DNA from 4 places in the Arthrobacter sp. NamB2 genome. Region 3 is predicted to be linked to each of the others. Evidence: predicted binding sites of a transcription regulator. Region 3 holds the regulator's gene; each other region holds the start of a gene.
What was found. Region 3 encodes HrcA, which represses chaperone genes, less so after heat shock. Its sites were predicted from a motif close to TTNGCACTCGNNNNNNNCGAGTGCNAA; they were not measured.
Positions count from the first base shown of each region.

Region 1: FDK12_RS01220 (FmdB family zinc ribbon protein) is a predicted target of HrcA. The motif match lies at 894-920, and genes of this name have one in related genera.
Region 2: groES (co-chaperone GroES) is a predicted target of HrcA. The motif match lies at 1,546-1,572, and genes of this name have one in related genera.
Region 4: groL (chaperonin GroEL) is a predicted target of HrcA. The motif match lies at 1,387-1,413, and genes of this name have one in related genera.

Region 1 is NZ_SZWI01000001.1:256,671-258,869, reverse strand. Features, by position in the region: gene galU (UTP--glucose-1-phosphate uridylyltransferase GalU) at 1-152, opposite strand, end outside; gene FDK12_RS01225 (5-formyltetrahydrofolate cyclo-ligase) at 209-862, shown strand; gene FDK12_RS01220 (FmdB family zinc ribbon protein) at 974-1,309, shown strand; gene FDK12_RS01215 (RcpC/CpaB family pilus assembly protein) at 1,418-2,089, shown strand; gene FDK12_RS01210 (DUF4011 domain-containing protein) at 2,124-2,199, opposite strand, start outside.
Region 2 is NZ_SZWI01000001.1:236,256-238,454, reverse strand. Features, by position in the region: gene groL (chaperonin GroEL) at 1-1,034, opposite strand, end outside; gene groES (co-chaperone GroES) at 1,109-1,405, opposite strand; gene FDK12_RS01145 (siderophore ABC transporter substrate-binding protein) at 1,732-2,199, shown strand, end outside.
Region 3 is NZ_SZWI01000007.1:131,681-133,879, forward strand. Features, by position in the region: gene dnaJ (molecular chaperone DnaJ) at 1-281, opposite strand, end outside; gene hrcA (heat-inducible transcriptional repressor HrcA) at 392-1,405, opposite strand; gene FDK12_RS12945 (DUF3097 domain-containing protein) at 1,582-2,199, shown strand, end outside.
Region 4 is NZ_SZWI01000003.1:455,044-457,242, forward strand. Features, by position in the region: gene groL (chaperonin GroEL) at 1-1,227, opposite strand, end outside; gene FDK12_RS08565 (TM2 domain-containing protein) at 1,566-2,199, shown strand, end outside; gene FDK12_RS08570 (GNAT family protein) at 2,197-2,199, opposite strand, start outside.

The sequences.
Region 1 (2,199 bases), on a different contig from region 3:
GCGTCCACGGCCTCCTGGACGACGTACTGGATGGCCGGCTTGTCGACGACCGGAAGCATTTCCTTCGGCATCGCCTTGGTTGCGGGAAGGAAACGGGTTCCCAGGCCGGCCGCGGGGATAACGGCCTTCGTCACACGTGATCGCAAAGTCATGGGCACCACACTACATAATGGGCGTGGACTCGCGAGGCTGCGAGCACAATGGTGGAATGACACGCTCCCTCCGTGCTACGGAAAAGGCCCGCCTGCGCGCCTCACTGCGGACGGCACGCGCCGCCATTGATCCGACGGAGCGGCAGGACCAGTCGGACGCCCTCGGCGAGGCCGTGGTCGCGCATGTCGGTCGACCGTTCGCGGACAGCGCCGGCGCCACCCCCCGCCCCACCGTCGCCGCATACCTCGGCGTCGACCCCGAGCCACGCACCGCTTCCCTCCTCGGGGAACTGCACCGGCTAGGGTTCGGCGTCGTCGTCCCCATCTGCGAACCCGCCTACGAGCTGTCCTGGGGTGCCTGGACTCCCGGGATCGCCCTCGAGCGCTCGGTGCGAGCCCCGGTGGATGAACCTGTGGGTCCACGCCGTCAGTTCGGCGACCTCGCCCCGCAGGTCGCGCTCATCCTGGTCCCCGCGCTCGGAGTGGACGTCGAGGGCAACCGCATCGGCCAGGGCGGCGGGTACTACGACCGTTTCCTCGCCCGGCACCCCATCGACGAGCCCGGGGCCGTACCCCGGCTCGGGGTCGTCTACCGCTCGGAGATACTGCCGAGCGGAGTGATCCCGGCAGAGCCCTACGATCAGCAGCTGACAGGAGCGTTCACCGCGGACGGCCTGCTGCGCTTCGACAGGACCCGCGACGCGCGATAGTCGGACACGGCGCCCGCTCTCGGGGTGTAGACTGGCACTCGACCCCGGAGAGTGCCAATCGACGGTCCAGAGAGCCATTCGGGTCCACGACGTTCGTCCAGGAGGATTTCCATGCCGATGTACGCCTATGCCTGCAAGGACTGCGGCCACGCCTTCGATATCCAGCAGTCGTTCTCCGAAGACTCGCTGACGGTATGCCCCGAGTGCGGCGGCGCCCTGCGGAAGAAGTTCAACAGCGTCGGCGTCGTCTTCAAGGGGACTGGCTTCTACCGCAACGATTCCAGGGACACCAAGACCAGCGTGGAGGCCGGTTCGTCGTCCGCGACGTCCGATTCGGGTACCAAGGCCAAGGTCACCTCCGATTCCTCGGCGGGCACGGGTTCCTCGTCGAGCTCCCCGTCAACCTCCTCGGCCACCCCGAGCGGTGGAGCCACCGCCTCCTCCTGAAGGTGCAGGGAGGGACTTCCCTACGTCGCCACCGCGTCGGGAGCGCTGATGTCCACATACGCCTGATCGCAGGACCACGCACGCGGAGGCCCGGCCTACGGTCGGTCCATGAACCAGACGAATCACGCCGGACGCCCCCCGATCCGGTATCGCCTACGCAGGCGCATCCAGCGACACAGGCGCCTGATCGCCTGCCTGCTGCTCAGTGCCGCCGCGGGTGTCGCCGTTGAAGCCGCCGTGGGTGAGGACTACGCAACGACCACCGTCGTCAGCGCTGCACACGACCTCCCCGTCGGAAAGGTCCTGAGCGACGCCGACGTCGCACTCATCGACCTTCCGGAACAAGCGATGGGCGGGCCCGCCTACCAGGACCGGTCCCAGGTGGTCGGCCAGCAGCTGGCTGCTCCCCTGTCCCAGGGGTCCCCGATCCCGCCCACGGCGCTCGTGGGTGACGGCCTGCTGACGGGTACCGCGCCGGGAACTGTCGCCGTGCCCATCCGGCCGGCCGATCCGGCCACAGTCCAGCTCCTGGCCCCGGGTCAGATCGTCGACGTCATCCTGAGTACGGGCAACGGCTACGACGTCGCGTCGGAATCGACGGTCCTCGCTCGCTCCGTCCCGGTCGTGTGGGCTGCTCCGGGCGGCTCGGGAGGAACGTGGCCAGGGGCCGACGACGACGCCGGACTCGTCGTCGTCGCCGCCGGAGCGGAGGAGGCCGCTGCGCTCGCCGGAGCGTCGAGCTCAGGGGATGTCCACCTCGTGTTGAGAACAGCCCCGTGAGCCCGGCGGACTCACAAGAGGAGCGTCGACGCGATCAGCCCCAGTGCGGGGGACGCTGCTCCTGAAGCCACTCGTCGTGATTCTCCTCGGCGTCGCCCCACGCTCGGGGG
Region 2 (2,199 bases), on a different contig from region 3:
TGCGCCACGCGATCGGCGACGTCGGACTCACTGCCCGTGCCGTCGACGATGGTGGTCGCATCCTTCGTGACCGTGATGCGACGGGCGGAGCCCAGCACCTCGAGTCCGACCTGGTCCAGCTTCAGACCGAGGTCGGGCGAGACGACCTGCGCACCCGTAAGGGTCGCGATGTCCTGCATCATGGCCTTGCGGCGGTCACCGAAGCCCGGCGCCTTGACGGCGACGACGTTGAGCGTGCCGCGGATCTTGTTCACCACGAGTGTCGAGAGCGCTTCGCCCTCGATGTCCTCGGCGATGATGAACAGCGGCTTGCCGGCCTGCAGCGCCTTCTCCAGCAGCGGCAGGAATTCCTGCAGCGAGGAGATCTTGCCCGAGTTGATCAGGATGAGCGCGTCCTCGAGGACGGCCTCCTGGCGCTCGGCATCGGTGACGAAGTAGGGCGAGAGGTAGCCCTTGTCGAACTGCATACCCTCCGTGAGGACGAGTTCGGTCTGCGTGGTCGAGGACTCCTCGATGGTGATCACACCATCCTTGCCGACCTTCTCGAACGCCTCGGCGAGGAGGTCTCCGACCTCGGTGCTCTGGGCGGAGATGGAGGCGACGTTGGCGGTCTGCTGGCCGACGACCTCGCGGGCGTTCTCGAGCAGGCGCTTGGCGACCGCCTCGACCGACACCTCGATGCCGTGCTTGAGCTGACCTGGTGCGGCTCCGGCGGCCACGTTGCGGAGGCCCTCCTTGACGAGTGCCTGCGCCAACACGGTAGCCGTGGTGGTTCCGTCACCGGCGACGTCGTTGGTCTTGGTGGCGACCTCCTTGGCGAGCTGCGCGCCGAGGTTCTCGTAGGGGTCGTCGAGCTCGACCTCGCGGGCGATCGTCACGCCGTCGTTCGTGATGGTGGGGGCGCCCCACTTCTTGTCGAGCACGACGTTGCGTCCGCGGGGGCCCAGCGTCACCTTGACGGTGTTCGCGAGCTTGTCCACGCCGGCCTCGAGGGCACGGCGGGCGGCGTCGTTGAATTCCAACTGCTTTGCCATTGTTGGTTCCTTTCAGGCTTGTGCAGCGAGAAAAACCCCGGCCACTGCGGGCCGGGGCTTTTCCAGTCGGGGTACTACTTGACGACGACTGCGAGGACGTCGCGGGCGGAGAGCACCAGGTACTCCTGGCCGCCGTGCTTGACTTCGGTTCCGCCGTACTTCGAGTAGATGACGATGTCGCCTTCGGCAACGTCGACGGGGACGCGGTTGCCGTTGTCGTCGACGCGACCCGGTCCAACTGCTACAACTTCGCCCTCCTGGGGCTTTTCCTTGGCCGTGTCCGGGATGACGAGGCCGGAAGCAGTGGTCTGCTCGGCTTCGAGCGGGCGGACAACGATGCGATCCTCAAGAGGCTTAATAGAGACCGACACTCGGGCTCTCCTTTGCGTTCGATACCAATGGAATGTAGGCCGTCGGGCTGGGCGTGAACCGTCGTCGCGGTGCCGGCGAACGCTTCCCTCGGGATTAGCACCCACATCGAGTGAGTGCCAACTCCGACTGTATGCAACGGCTAGCACTCGGTCAAGGCGAGTGCCAGCCTTCGTTCCACGCGTACCCGCAGGTGACTGAGGTCACGTTGATTACGTTACGGATCGTTTGCGTAATTCGTGGGCCGCCGCTTAGATTCGAAGAGGTAAGGCACTCCTTACTTCAACGACATCCGGCCTTCCCGGCCCTTCCCTCCGGAGTTCACCCCATGGCACATGTGCGCCTCGCCGTCCTCTCCGCCGCCGCCGCGGCTACCCTGGCCCTCACCGCGTGCGGTGGATCCTCCGAAGCGGCCGACGAGCCGGCAGCGGCCTCGACCGTCGTCGAGGTCGCTCACGCCCAGGGCACCACGGAGGTTCCGGTGGACCCCGAGACCGTCTTCACCTTCGACCTCGGCGCCCTCGACACCCTGGACGCGCTCGGCGTGGAGGTGGCCGGCGTTCCCCAGGGAACCCTGCCTGCGCAGTTGTCGGACTACGAGGGTGGCGACATCACGAACATCGGGTCGATGAAGGAGCCGGACTTCGAGGCGATCGCCGCTGCCGCCCCTGACCTGATCATCATCTCGGGCCGCGTTGCGGACTCGTACGACGAACTCTCGGAGATCGCACCGACGATCGACCTCAGCGTCGACGCGGCCGATCCGATCGCCAGCTTCACCGAGCACACGGAGTCC
Region 3 (2,199 bases):
AACGTCTCGAAGATGTCCTGGAAGGCGAATCCCGACCCCGAGTACCCCGAACCGTAGCCGTTGTCGGTCCCGTTCTCGTTGCCCGTCGTGTCGTACACCCGCCGCTTCTGCGGATCCGACAACACCTCGTAGGCACGCGTGACGAGCTTGAACTCCTCGGCTGCATTCTCACCCGGGTTCACATCCGGGTGAAGTTTCCGGGCAAGCTTGCGGTATGCCTTCTTGATCTCCTCCCCGGTAGCGCCCTGCTCCACACCGAGGACCTCATAGTGGTTACTCACTCGTGCACTTCACTTCCTGTCGAAATCTACTGTCGTCTGCGAAATCTACTGTCGTCCGGCCGCCGGACCCTGCGGACGGAGATGCCTGGACGGCCTTCGAGCGCCGTGGCCTACTCCTCGAGGACCCTCGAGAGATAGCGGGCGACCGCCCGCACGGCGGCCATCGTCGTCGGATAGTCCATGCGCGTGGGGCCGAGGATGCCGAGCTTCGCCCCCGCATCCGGGCCGTAGCCCGTCGCGACCACGGACGCTTCCGACAGTCCGCCGTAGGGGTTCTCGCTGCCGATCCTCACCGAGATACCGCGCGCGTCGTACTCCATCTCGGACAGGAGCCGCAGCATGACGACCTGCTCCTCGAGGGCCTCGAGGATAGGTCCGATGCTCAGTGGGAAATCACCCGTGGATCTCGCCAGGTTCGCTGTCCCTGCCAGCAGGATCCGGTCGTCGCGTCCGAGCCCGGCGAGCTGCTCCAGCGCCTTCACGATCGTACCCCCGTGCGTCCTGAGAGGCGGCGGCAACTGCGAGGTGACGATACCGAGCTCCCCGGGGAGCGCCGTGAGTTTCACGCCGGACACTGCCGAGAGGATCCGCTGCTTGAGCTCCGCGAGCTCGGCCTCGTGGATCTCCGCAGGAGTGCGAACGATCCGCTGCTGCACGGTGCCGTTGGTCGCGATCAAAACCACGAGGACCTGCTGCGGTGCGAGCAGCACGCATTCGATGTGGCGGACGGACGCCCCACCCACACGGGGGAACTGCACGACTGCCACCTGGTTGGTCAGCTGCGCGAGCAGGCGCACGGTCCGGTCCATGACGTCGTCGAGGTCCTCTGCACCCTCGAGCAGCGTCTGGATGGCCTTCTTCTCGGGCGCCGACAGCGGCTTTACCTCGGAGATACGGTCTACGAAGAGCCTGTACCCCTTGTCCGTCGGGATACGGCCGGAGCTCGTGTGGGGGGCCGCGATCAGACCCTCCTCCTCGAGGACCGCCATGTCGTTCCGGATGGTCGCGGAGGAGACTCCGAGCTGGTGGCGGTCGACCAGCGCCTTCGAACCGACGGGCTCCCGCGAATGGACGTAGTCCTCGACGATGGCCCGGAGCACCTCCAGGCGTCTCGGTTCACTCACTCCTGTGTCACCTCCGGTCTGTCCTGTCTTTCACGAGCATGCGTGGCGGGCGGTTCCGAGCGGTTAGCACTCGACACACCCAAGTGCCAAGTCTAGTACGTCCGGGGCGATTGTTAGCATTGGGAAACCCGGGTGCGGCAGACCGCCGAGGCCCCTGGTGGAAGGACGGCTCGGGGATGGAATACGGCTGGGGAGCACAGGACATCTCGGCGCCGAAGCGGGTCGATCTGCCCGATGTGCCGGTTGAGAAGGACATGGTCCTCGAGGACGTGCAGAGCGGTTTCGTCGGCGCTGTGGTCCGCGTCGAGAAGTCCGGCGGACTGCACGTCATGGTGCTGGAGGACCGGCGCGGAAAGCAACGGACCTTCAGGCTCGGTCATGGGTTCCTCCTCGACGGTCAGCCCGTCCACGTCGTGGCACCCATCCTTCGCACCGCGACGACTCCCGGCCGTACGGCGTCCGGCTCCGTCCGGGTCGAGGGAGTGCGGGCAAGGACGGCGAGGGCCAGCAGGATCTGGGTCGAAGGGCAGCACGATGCAGAGCTCGTCGAGAAGGTGTGGGGCGATGACCTGAGGCTGGAGGGAATCGTCGTCGAACCGCTTCATGGCATCGACGACCTCGAGGGCGCCATCCGCGCTTTCGATCCGGGACCGCAGCGACGACTCGGCGTGCTCGTCGACCACCTGCTGCCGGGAACCAAGGAGGCGCGCATCGTGCGGCAGGCCATGACCGTGCCGGGAGCGCATCACCACGTTCTGATCGTCGGGCATCCCTACGTCGACGTCTGGCAGGCC
Region 4 (2,199 bases), on a different contig from region 3:
GATGCCTTCCTCGACGGCTGCCTTCGCGTTGCGGACGGCGTCCTCGATGCGGTGCTTGCGCTCCTTGAGTTCGACCTCCGTAGCGGCACCGGCCTTGATGACTGCAACGCCGCCGGCCAGCTTGGCCAGGCGTTCCTGCAGCTTCTCGCGGTCGTAGTCCGAGTCCGAGTTCTCGATCTCGGCGCGGATCTGGGCAACGCGTCCGGCGATGGCGTCGGCGTCGCCGGCTCCCTCGACGATCGTGGTCTCGTCCTTGGTCACGACGACCTTGCGGGCGGTACCGAGCAGGTCGAGGGTGGCGGTCTCGAGCTTGAGGCCGACTTCCTCGGCGATGACCTGACCACCGGTGAGGATCGCGATGTCCGCGAGCTGCGCCTTGCGGCGGTCGCCGAAGCCCGGAGCCTTGACGGCGACGGACTTGAAGGTGCCGCGGATCTTGTTGACCACGAGGGTGGCCAGGGCTTCACCTTCGATGTCTTCGGCGATGATCAGCAGCGGCTTGCCGGACTGCATGACCTTCTCGAGGACTGCTACGAGGTCCTTGACGTTGCTGATCTTCGAGTTGACGATCAGGATGTAGGGATCTTCGAGGACCGTCTCCTGGCGCTCTGCGTCGGTGACGAAGTAGCCGGAGATGTAGCCCTTGTCGAAGCGCATACCCTCGGTGAGCTCGAGCTCGAGGCCGAAGGTGTTCGACTCCTCGACGGTGATGACGCCTTCCTTGCCGACCTTGTCGAGGGCCTCGGCGATCAGGTCACCGATCTGCTTGTCCCCGGCGGAGATGGAAGCCGTGGCCGCGATCTGCTCCTTGGTCTCGATCTCCTTGGCGGAGGCGAGCAGCTCGTCGATGACGGCCTTAACGGCCTTCTCGATGCCGCGCTTCAGGCTCAGCGGGTCAGCGCCGGCCGCGACGTTGCGCAGGCCTTCCTTGACGAGGGCCTGGGCGAGAACGGTTGCGGTGGTGGTTCCGTCGCCTGCGACGTCGTCCGTCTTCTTGGCAACTTCCTTGACGAGTTCCGCGCCGATCCTCTCGAACGGATCGTCGAGTTCGATCTCCTTGGCGATGGAGACGCCGTCGTTCGTGATGGTGGGGGCACCCCACTTCTTCTCGAGCACGACATTGCGACCACGGGGGCCGAGGGTTACTTTGACGGCGTCAGCGAGGGTGTTCAGGCCTCGCTCGAGGCCGCGGCGGGCCTCTTCATCAAAAGAAATGATCTTGGCCATAACGGCGTAGGTCCTTTCGGGGACGGTTGCATTTCAGCACATCAATGCTTGCCTGCGTGTGGTGCCCGCGACGGCTGGGCCTCGCCGGAACGATCTCTTTCACGTTCCGGCTCCGCCCCCACCACAGAGGTTTGCCTGCTTCACCCATCACGCCCAGCCTTAGCAGTCTGCGCGCGTGAGTGCTAAGTCAATAATTAGCACTCTCACCCCATGAGTGCAACCCGCCGAACCCGTGGTGCGCGCTCCTGAAGGACGGAAAGGAGCCGCTGGGCGGGAAGCCGTGGCGCGGATGCCTGCGAGGGCATAGGTTGGGCGAACCACAAGCAACGAGAGGCACAGTGTCCACGCCAGCAACCGGTCCTGACAGCAAGGGATCCGACGAGCATCGCCAGGGGAACGAGGTCGCGGACGGCGGGGCAGACGGTGCCCCATCCGCGCCCCGGCCTCCTGGAACGCAGGGTACCCCCAAATCCCCGGCCGGCGGCCCGGGGAGCATCTCCGACCCTCCGTACTCGCCTCAGGATGGGCACCCCTATGCTCCGCAGACAGCCGCGCCGAATCCGTATGCGGCCGGCCCCTCTTTCCAGGGGCAGTACGGCCAGTCCGGGTTCGGTCAGACTCCGCCGCCACAGGGACAGTACGGTCATGCGCCCTATGCCCAAGCGCCGTACGGACAGGGTGCATCCCAGCAGGGCGGGTACAACCAAGGGCCCTTCGGCCAGCCCTACGCGCCGCAGAAATCGCGCGTGATCGCCGGGATCCTCGGCATCCTGCTGGGATCGCTCGGGAGCCACCGGTTCTATCTCGGGTACACCACGATCGGGATCGTGCAGATCCTCATGTCCACGGTCGGCGCGATCTTCACGTTCGGCCTAAGCGCCATCGCGGCCGGGATCTGGGGACTCGTCGAGGGCATCATGATCCTGGTCGGCCCGGAGCAATTCCGCAGGGACGCCCAGGGCATCCCGCTCA